4 regions of the Pantoea sp. SGAir0180 genome follow, and region 2 is predicted to be linked to each of the others. Evidence: riboswitches for the same ligand, from Rfam matches in the RefSeq annotation. Region 2 holds a riboswitch; each other region holds the start of a gene.
The links. Region 2 has a riboswitch for thiamine pyrophosphate ahead of thiM (hydroxyethylthiazole kinase). Riboswitches for the same ligand answer to the same signal wherever they lie in the genome.
Positions count from the first base shown of each region.

Region 1: another riboswitch for thiamine pyrophosphate. It lies ahead of thiB (thiamine ABC transporter substrate binding subunit); the one in region 2 lies ahead of thiM (hydroxyethylthiazole kinase).
Region 3: another riboswitch for thiamine pyrophosphate. It lies ahead of C1N58_RS21865 (FAD-dependent oxidoreductase); the one in region 2 lies ahead of thiM (hydroxyethylthiazole kinase).
Region 4: another riboswitch for thiamine pyrophosphate. It lies ahead of thiC (phosphomethylpyrimidine synthase ThiC); the one in region 2 lies ahead of thiM (hydroxyethylthiazole kinase).

Region 1 covers NZ_CP028071.1:3,055,758-3,057,952, forward strand. The annotation lists gene sgrR (HTH-type transcriptional regulator SgrR) at 1-763, shown strand, start outside; TPP riboswitch at 799-903, shown strand; gene thiB (thiamine ABC transporter substrate binding subunit) at 947-1,933, shown strand; gene thiP (thiamine/thiamine pyrophosphate ABC transporter permease ThiP) at 1,909-2,195, shown strand, end outside.
Region 2 covers NZ_CP028071.1:971,966-974,160, reverse strand. The annotation lists gene thiD (bifunctional hydroxymethylpyrimidine kinase/phosphomethylpyrimidine kinase) at 1-175, opposite strand, end outside; gene thiM (hydroxyethylthiazole kinase) at 172-960, opposite strand; TPP riboswitch at 995-1,091, opposite strand; gene C1N58_RS04650 (hypothetical protein) at 1,392-1,589, shown strand; gene C1N58_RS04645 (AEC family transporter) at 1,681-2,195, shown strand, end outside.
Region 3 covers NZ_CP028072.1:265,896-268,090, reverse strand. The annotation lists gene thiS (sulfur carrier protein ThiS) at 1-59, opposite strand, end outside; gene C1N58_RS21865 (FAD-dependent oxidoreductase) at 44-988, opposite strand; TPP riboswitch at 1,127-1,246, opposite strand; gene C1N58_RS21860 (AzlD domain-containing protein) at 1,324-1,644, opposite strand; gene C1N58_RS21855 (AzlC family ABC transporter permease) at 1,641-2,195, opposite strand, start outside.
Region 4 covers NZ_CP028071.1:3,549,293-3,551,487, forward strand. The annotation lists gene nudC (NAD(+) diphosphatase) at 1-83, opposite strand, end outside; gene C1N58_RS16660 (Rsd/AlgQ family anti-sigma factor) at 280-783, shown strand; TPP riboswitch at 917-1,016, shown strand; gene thiC (phosphomethylpyrimidine synthase ThiC) at 1,103-2,195, shown strand, end outside.

The sequences.
Region 1 (2,195 bases), 2.1 Mb from region 2:
GGTATGGGTGCTGCCCGAGATCAGTGACGAAGTGGTTTATGCCGGTGTTCGCCTGCAGGGCGAACAGGCCGATGAGAAACAGGAAGAGAGTCGGCTTGAAGAGGGCTGCTACTTTTTACTGTTTGACCAGCGCTCCGCGAAGGCAGGCGAACCGGGCATTCGACGCTGGCTTAGCTTCCTGCTTAACCCCATCGCCTTACTGAACAATGCGGATCTGGGCTACCAGCGTTACTGGTTTCCTGCTTACGGCCTGCTGCCCCGCTGGCACCACCGGCGTGATTTGACACCGGTAGAAAAACCCGCAGGCCTGACACACCTGACGCTGACCGTTTATAACCAGCACATTGAGCACGTCAGTATCACCGATGCCTTGCGTCCACTACTGGCGCAACACGACGTGACGCTGGACGTGCGTGAGGTCAGTTATGAATCCTGGCATCAGGGCACAGGTGAAAGCGATATCTGGCTCGGCAGCGTCAACTTTACCCTGCCCCTGGACTATTCTCTGTTTGCGCTGTTATACGAAGTCCCGTTGTTGCAGCACTGCCTGCCGGTGAACTGGCAGCAGGATGCTGCGCGCTGGCGTGAGAAAACGCTCCCCCTTGCTGAATGGGCGAAACAGCTGGTTGAAAGCAACTGGCTTCATCCGTTGTTTCATCACTGGCTGCTGCTGGAAGGCCAGCGCAGTATGCGCGGAGTACGGATGAATACGCTGGGGTGGTTTGACTTTAAATCCGCCTGGTTTGCACCGCCCACGCTGTGATCCTTTCCCGGCGGGCATTAAATGACTAGAATGTGACGTTCTCAACGGGGTGCCTCTTTCCATCATGCCAGAGCGCTGAGATATACCCGTCGAACCTGAATCGGTTAATGCCGACGTAGGGATTTGAGAGGCAACTTTGCTCAGATCCTTTGCGACTCAACCCTGCCGCTATAGGAGCGCAAAGTGTTAAAAAACGTCCTGCCCGTGCTGCTGTTACTCTCTGCCCCGGTCTTCGCGGCCAAACCTGTCCTGACGGTTTACACCTATGATTCGTTTTCCGCTGACTGGGGACCGGGTCCGGCCGTTAAAAAAGCCTTTGAAGCCCAGTGCGGTTGCGAACTGAAATATGTGGCCCTGGAAGACGGGGTTTCGCTGCTGAATCGCGTCCGTCTGGAAGGCAAGAACAGCAAGGCCGATGTGGTCTTAGGGCTGGATAACAACCTCCTGCAGGCCGCGCAACAAACCGGGCTGTTTGCCAAAAGCGACGTTGATACCGGTAAATTGCAGGTTCCCGGCGGCTGGAAGGACACCACCTTTGTGCCCTTCGATTACGGCTACTTCGCGTTCGTCTATAACAAAAACACGCTGAAAAACCCACCAAAGAGCCTCAAAGAACTGGTCGAAAGCCCCGAAAAATGGCGCGTGATTTATGAAGATCCCCGCACCAGCACGCCGGGCCTTGGCCTGCTGCTGTGGATGCAAAAAGTCTACGGAGACAAGGCGCCTGAAGCCTGGCAAAAGCTGGCAAAGAAAACCGTCACGGTGACCAAAGGGTGGAGTGAAGCCTACGGTCTGTTTCTGAAAGGCGAGAGCGATCTGGTGTTGAGCTATACCACGTCGCCGGCTTATCACATTATTGAAGAGAAGAAAGATAACTATGCCGCGGCACCGTTTGCCGAAGGCAACTATCTGCAGGTGGAAGTGGCAGCCCGCCTGGCTAACAGCAAACAACCAAAACTGGCAGAGCAGTTTATGCAGTTCATGGTCACGCCCGCTTTCCAGAATACGATTCCAACCGGCAACTGGATGTACCCGGTGATCAAAACCGACCTGCCTGCAGGCTTTGCTTCACTCAGCGTGCCGAAGACGGCATTACAGTTTTCGCCTGAAGCCGTCGCCAGCCACCGTTCACAATGGGTCAGCCAATGGCAACGCGCCGTGAGTCGCTGATCCCCTTCTGGCTGATTCCGGGTTCACTCGCCACGTTGCTGCTTTGCAGCGTGGCGTTGTCAGCTTTTGCTGCACTGTGGATGGCGGCCCCGGCGACCGACTGGCGTGCGGTTCTGCAGGATACCTATCTGCATCATGTGATTGGCTTTTCATTTACGCAGGCGCTGCTCTCCGCCCTGCTCTCTTTGCTGCCGGCCATTCCGCTGTCCCGGGCTCTCTATCGACGCCGTTTTCCTGGCCGTCAGGGATTATTACGCCTGTG
Region 2 (2,195 bases):
AATCAGGATCAATACGGTACACCGACTGTACGCCACAGGTATTTTGCGCCACCAGGGCCGTAATCACGCTGGTGCCGTAAGCGCCCAGTGCGGAGAAGGTTTTCAGGTCGGCCTGAATCCCGGCACCGCCGCTGGGATCGGTACCGGCAATCGTTAAAGCATTGATGCGTTTCACAAGGCGGCCTCCAGTGTCCAGAGCGCGTCCAGAAACGCCGGTGCAAAGCTGCCCGGCCCGGTTGATGCCTGTGCGGCTTTCTCTCCGGCCAGTGCCATCACCCGACAGGCGCTGGCGATATTCACCAGTCTGTCACCCGGCAGGCTGGCAAAGGCGGCGACGACCGCAGACAGTGCACAGCCGGTACCGACCACCCGCGTCATTAAGGGCGATCCGCCGACGATCGACAGGGTACGCATCCCGTCGGTGGCATAATCCACCTCGCCAGTGACCACCACACAGGTCTGATACTCCCGCGCCAGTTGTTGGGCGGCCAGCAGGGCGCTTTCGGCGGCGTGCAGACTGTCCACGCCACGTCCGCCGTCAGCCTGCTGGGCCAGCGCCAGAATCTCGGAAGCATTGCCGCGAATCACGGCAGGCGACTGCATCAGCACCTGCTGGCAAAACCGGGTACGCAACGTCAGTGCGCCCACCGCTACCGGGTCCAGCGTCCAGGGCGTGCCTGCCAGATTAGCCGCCTCGATTGCCGCGGCCATGGCCAGCTGGCGTTCGTGCGTTAATGTGCCGACATTGATTAACAGTGCATCCGCGATACCGCTGAACTGCGGCGCTTCCTCGCGATCGATGACCATGGCAGGTGACGCGTTCAGAGCAAGCAGGACATTAGCCGTGAGCATTTGCACCACATCATTGGTCATGCAGTGCACGAGCGGTGACTGACGGCGAAACTGTTGCAGGAGGGGCGCGCATTGCGCATCAGAAAGATGGTGCGGTTGATGTGTCATCAGAACTCCCAACCGGCGGACAAGAAGGCGAATGCGGTCAGGCATCAGACTTCCCTACGCTGGCATTATCCAGATCAGGTAATACGGGTTTTTCTCAGCCTTCACAAAGAAGGGCACCCCGAGTCGTGTTACGCAAAGAAGAATAAGTAAGCCCCTAAATTTAAGCAAGGTGCTTATTCTTTTTTCAACCTGGCGGGCGAGACTTTTACATGATCCCGATCAACTCCCCACCGCACGAAAAAAGGCTTAATGCTGCGGGCTTAAAATTTGCACGTCAGAGCAGTAAAGGTATTTACGCGAGTAAATTATATCCTTCACCATTATCAGAATGCCCAGCAATAACAAACACCTGCCTACAACATCGCAACAATAAATCTTCATATCACGTAGTTAAAAATTACCAGAACACTTCATACTTGACAGGAAGCATGATGCGATTTTTAGCGCTTATCCCTCATCGTCACCGATGGACTGACATCACCATTACCCGTCAGGGTGCCCTTTCTCCTTCTGGCCGACACTATTATTCCACTTATCTTTCTGCCCGTTGTCAGCGTTGCGATGCGGTTATCCATCGGGTGTATTATCGCGATATCAGTGATGACCAGGCGCGCCGCTGGCTAGGGTAAATTCGCGGGTCGGGTACACGTTTTGCCAGGTTACGCGGCCGACGCAATTTGGTAGTCTTGCCCTTACTGAGTCACTGGACTGCTTACGCTTATGCCCTTCCTGCTGGATACATTAGGACACCAGATTTACCTGTCAGCCCCGCTGTTTATTCTTATTTTCCTGGGTTATTGCCTGACGAAATGGGGCAAATGGCCGCTGAGCATCAGCGAAGGCATGAACCGGTTTGTCTTTAACGTTGCCCTGCCCTGCATGCTGTTTCGCATCATGAGTGACTTTTACAACAGTCCCGCAGTCGATGTGCGCCTGCTTCTGGCATTCTTTGGCAGTTGTCTGCTGGTGTTTATCGTGGGCCGAATCCTTGCCTCGCGTCTGTTTCATCTGGATGGCGTGGCCGGTTCGGTCTTTGCCCTGGGCGGGGTCTTTTCAAATAACGTTATGCTGGGTATTCCGGTCGCTACCGTCCTGCTGGGCCCCGGTGCCTTGCCATCGGTTGCGCTGGTGCTGGTGTTTAACAGTCTGATCCTCTGGACATTACTCACCGTCTCGGTGGAATGGTCGAAACAGGGCAGTTTTTCCCTTCAGGGCTTTAAGCGCACCTTGATTAG
Region 3 (2,195 bases), on a different contig from region 2:
AACTCCGCAAGCGTCCCGGCTTTCGTCTCGATAGCACGACCATTTAGTTCGATTCGCATAGTAGTCTCTCTGTTGCAAGTTGATGCATGAGCTTTTCGGCCATAACCGGTGCCAGCAAAAAGCCATGGCGATACATACCGTTAATGGAAAAGACACCGTTTTCATAACGCACGTCGGGGAGGTTGTCGTGATAAGCAGGACGTAACCCCGTCCCGCTTTCGATAATGCGCGCTTCGGCAAGCGCAGGATGAATGCTGTAAGCAGCGCTCAGCAGCTCCATCATGGCGCGCGCGCTGATGGGGCTGGTATCCTGACTCTCAACCATGGTGGCCCCGAGCATAAAGTGCCCCTGCGCCCGGGGAACCAGATAGCAAGGAAAACGGGGATGCAGCAGGCGTAAAGGTCGGGAAAACGTGATCTCATCCGTTTGCAGTATTAGCATTTCGCCCCGCACCGCACGCAAGGCTGGCTGTGCCTCACGCGCATGAATACCGCGGCAATCAATAATGCGTCCGCTGGGCTTGCCAGCGTGAATACTGACGCCCGCGCTGACCAGACGTGCACGTAACTGTTGCATTGCCTGACGCGGATCGAGATGCGCTTCAGCCGGGAAAAATAATCCCCGGGCGAAGCGGTTTTCCAGCGCGGGTTCGATGTCACCTGGCGCAACCCACTGATGCGCTAGGGTCATGCTGGCAAACCGGGTAAGTTCGGCGCTGTCACGCGGTGGCGTGAGTACGAGTGTGCCCTGCTGTTCAACGCCACTTACGCGGGCTGCCCACCACGCTGCAGCGTGCTGTCCCCATTCAACGACCTGCTGAGGCGCACTTTCTGCCTCACACCAGGGTGCCAGCATGCCGCCAGCCCAGTGGGACGCCGCCTGACAATTCGGTCGTGTAATGACTTCAACCTTCTCGCCGTGTTCGGCCAGTAACGTCGCGATACAGAGTCCGGATACACCGCTGCCCAGCACTGACCAGCGGCTCATTGTCCGCCATCCTGATGGGGTAAAAACGGAATAAGGATAGTCACATTGGCCTCTCTGTTAGCTCTCAGAGACCCGCGATACAAGAAGGGAAAAAGCACAAGCCTGACAGAAACAGGCTCTGCGGCAAGCATCTACGCGATGCGCAGATGCCCGTCTTCCTACGCCAGTATCAACTGGGTCAGGTTCTAAGGGTCGCTAAGCCGCGCATGGCGCTATTAGCCTCTCAGTCTCTCTGGCGAGACTCCCCTGACGGGTTCTAGTTGTATTTTAAGCGACGCTGTTCGTCAAGGCTGACACGCAATTTATCGCCGGGTCCGGCAAGATAAATAGCGCATTCAGGGTACACCCATATAGCGCAACAACGCCGTCATGCAGGCCGCGCCCAGAATAATGAAAATCAGCGGAGCTCTACGCCAGGCAAGGAACAGGGCAAACCCGACGCCCAGCACTCTGGCCATCCCTGCAAAATGCTGGCCTTCAAACAGCGTGGTGGTTGCCGCAACCGCAAGCAGCAGTATAGTGGCAGCATCGGATAACATGTTTTGGGTTCGTTCACTGACGGGCAGACGATTGCCGAGTTTAACACCCGCGAAACGGATGGCGTAGGTGCCAGCAGCCAGCAACGCAATACCTGCAATAATCATGGCGTGATTCATTTGCGCGATCTCCATGTAAAGAGGCCCAGCAAGGAAAACAATACGGGCATACCGGCAGGTACGAAAGGCGTGACCACCAGCGACAAAAACGCACCAGTCATAGCAGGAATGCGGGTGCGCGCTTTGCGTAAGGCAGGAAAGATCAGCGCAATCAGGATCGCGGGAAAGACCGCATCCAGGCCGATAGCAGACACATTCGGAATAAACTGCCCTATCGCCGCGCCAGCCATTACGGTCACAGGCCAGATCACGCCAATACTGATGCCGCATATCCAGAATGCCTGGCGACGTTGCGCCAGCGTAGGCTGGGAAATGCCAAACACGACACTTTCGTCATTCATGATGTGGCATCCTAGCAGACCCCGTCTGCCCTGACCGACCAAATCCTTGACAGTGATACCAAAAGGAAGATGACGCGCATTGACCAACAGCCCCGCCGCTGCCGCCGTGAGAGGACTGCCACCGCCCGCCACGATACCGATAAACAGGAATTCAGACGCCCCCGCCAGCACCAACGTCGATAACGCCAGCGGCACCCAAAACGGAAAACC
Region 4 (2,195 bases), 1.8 Mb from region 2:
AAATCGCCTTGCGGTAACCAAATTTTCTGTTCACTACTGACAATCCACCATCCAGCGTCTACGCTTGAAATTTCGCATTGCATTTATTTCGTCATCCTTAGCGTCAACCCGCACGCTGAAGTCCCGATGTTAAGTGTGTAGATGAACAACTATACCCAAATAATTCTGGTTGCAAGACGACAGCACGCTTATTTATCCCGACAGGTTCGCGGAGAACAAGCGCAATTGGCGCATCGCTAATCTGAAATATGAAGGTGCATAACGCATACGGAGTTAACTATGCTTAACCAGTTAGACGTTCTGACCCAACGCGTAGGTGGCAGTAATGAACTGGTAGATTCATGGCTGGCAGCTCGCCGCCAGCTGTTGGTTTCTTATTACCATTTGGTCGGCATCAAGCCAAAAAAAGAAGCGCTGACTCGCCTGGACGAGCAGGCACTGGATAACTTTTGCCACACGCTGGTCGATTATCTTTCATCCGGTCACTTTAGCCTTTACCAGCGTTTGATTGCAGAGATGGACGGCACCAGTCCGCTGCTGGCTGCCGCGCAGATTTACCCGTCGCTGGAAGCCAATACCGAGCAGTTGATGCAGCTGTATGACGGCCACCTGCAACAGGCCATCGACGACGACAACTATGTGACGTTTCAGCACGCCTTGTCAGAAGTCGGCGAAGCTCTTGAAGCGCGTTTTACCCTTGAAGACAAGCTTATCCAAATGGCATGGGACAATCACCTGACTCCGCCCGTGGCGAACGACAGTGAAATTGCCCGCCCTGCTTAACAGTGCCGCAAATGTAAATAACTTGTGATTCATAAAAAGCCCCCTTATGCTGAGTGGGCTTTAAAACATATGTTTTATGTTAGTCAGGGTTTGACGGTTGCACGTCCTTGCGGGACCTGATTAACCGTTAAACCAAATCTTGTCGGAGTGCCCATTGGGCTGAGACCGTTAATTCGGGATCCGCGGAACCTGATCAGGTTAGAACCTGCGAAGGGAACAAGAGTAAATTTTTACGGTACGCCGCACTCAGGGTGCCCGCTGTGCCGTTACTCCTTCCGAACTCCGGACAAGCAACCTTCCCACTTACTGGAATATTGCTATGTCTACTACGAAAACGACCCGTCGCGAACAGCGTGCTCAGGCACAGGAATTCATTGATTCCCTGCAGGGTGGCAGTGCCTTTCCCAACTCAAAACGTATCTGGCTGACCGGCAGCCGTGACGACATTCGTGTCCCCATGCGCGAAATCCAGCTCAACCCTACATTGACCGGCGGCAGTAAAGATGAGCCCGTTTACCAGGAAAATGAGCCTGTGCCGGTTTATGACACCGCCGGTGCCTATGGCGATCCGGCAGCAAAAATCGACGTGCATCGCGGACTGGATAAACTGCGTGCTCGCTGGATTGAAGAGCGCGACGACAGCGAAAAACTGACGCAGATTAGCTCGGCGTATACGCAGCAGCGACTGGCTGATGACGGACTGGATCACCTGCGCTTTGAACATCTGCCAACGCCGCGCCGTGCTAAAGCCGGCCGCTGTGTAACCCAGTTGCATTACGCGCGTCGGGGAATCATCACACCAGAGATGGAGTTCATCGCCATCAGGGAGAACATGGGCCGTGAGCGCATTCGTGGTGAGGTACTGCTGCAACAGCATCCGGGCCACAGCTTTGGTGCCCATCTGCCCGAAAACATTACCCCCGAGTTTGTACGCCAGGAAGTGGCCGCTGGCCGCGCCATTATTCCGGCCAATATCAACCATCCCGAATCCGAACCGATGATCATTGGACGCAACTTTCTCGTGAAGGTGAATGCCAACATTGGTAACTCAGCGGTGACCTCGTCTATTGAAGAAGAAGTAGAAAAGCTGGTCTGGTCCACACGCTGGGGCGCGGACACGGTCATGGATCTGTCGACCGGACGCTATATTCATGAAACCCGTGAATGGATTCTGCGTAACAGTCCTGTTCCCATCGGCACTGTTCCGATTTATCAGGCACTGGAGAAGGTCAACGGTGTGGCTGAAAATCTGAACTGGGACATTTTCCGCGATACGTTACTGGAGCAGGCCGAACAGGGCGTGGATTATTTTACTATCCATGCGGGTGTGCTGCTGCGCTACGTTCCCATGACTGCAAAACGCCTGACCGGTATTGTGTCCCGTGGTGGCTCCATTATGGCGAAGTGGTGCC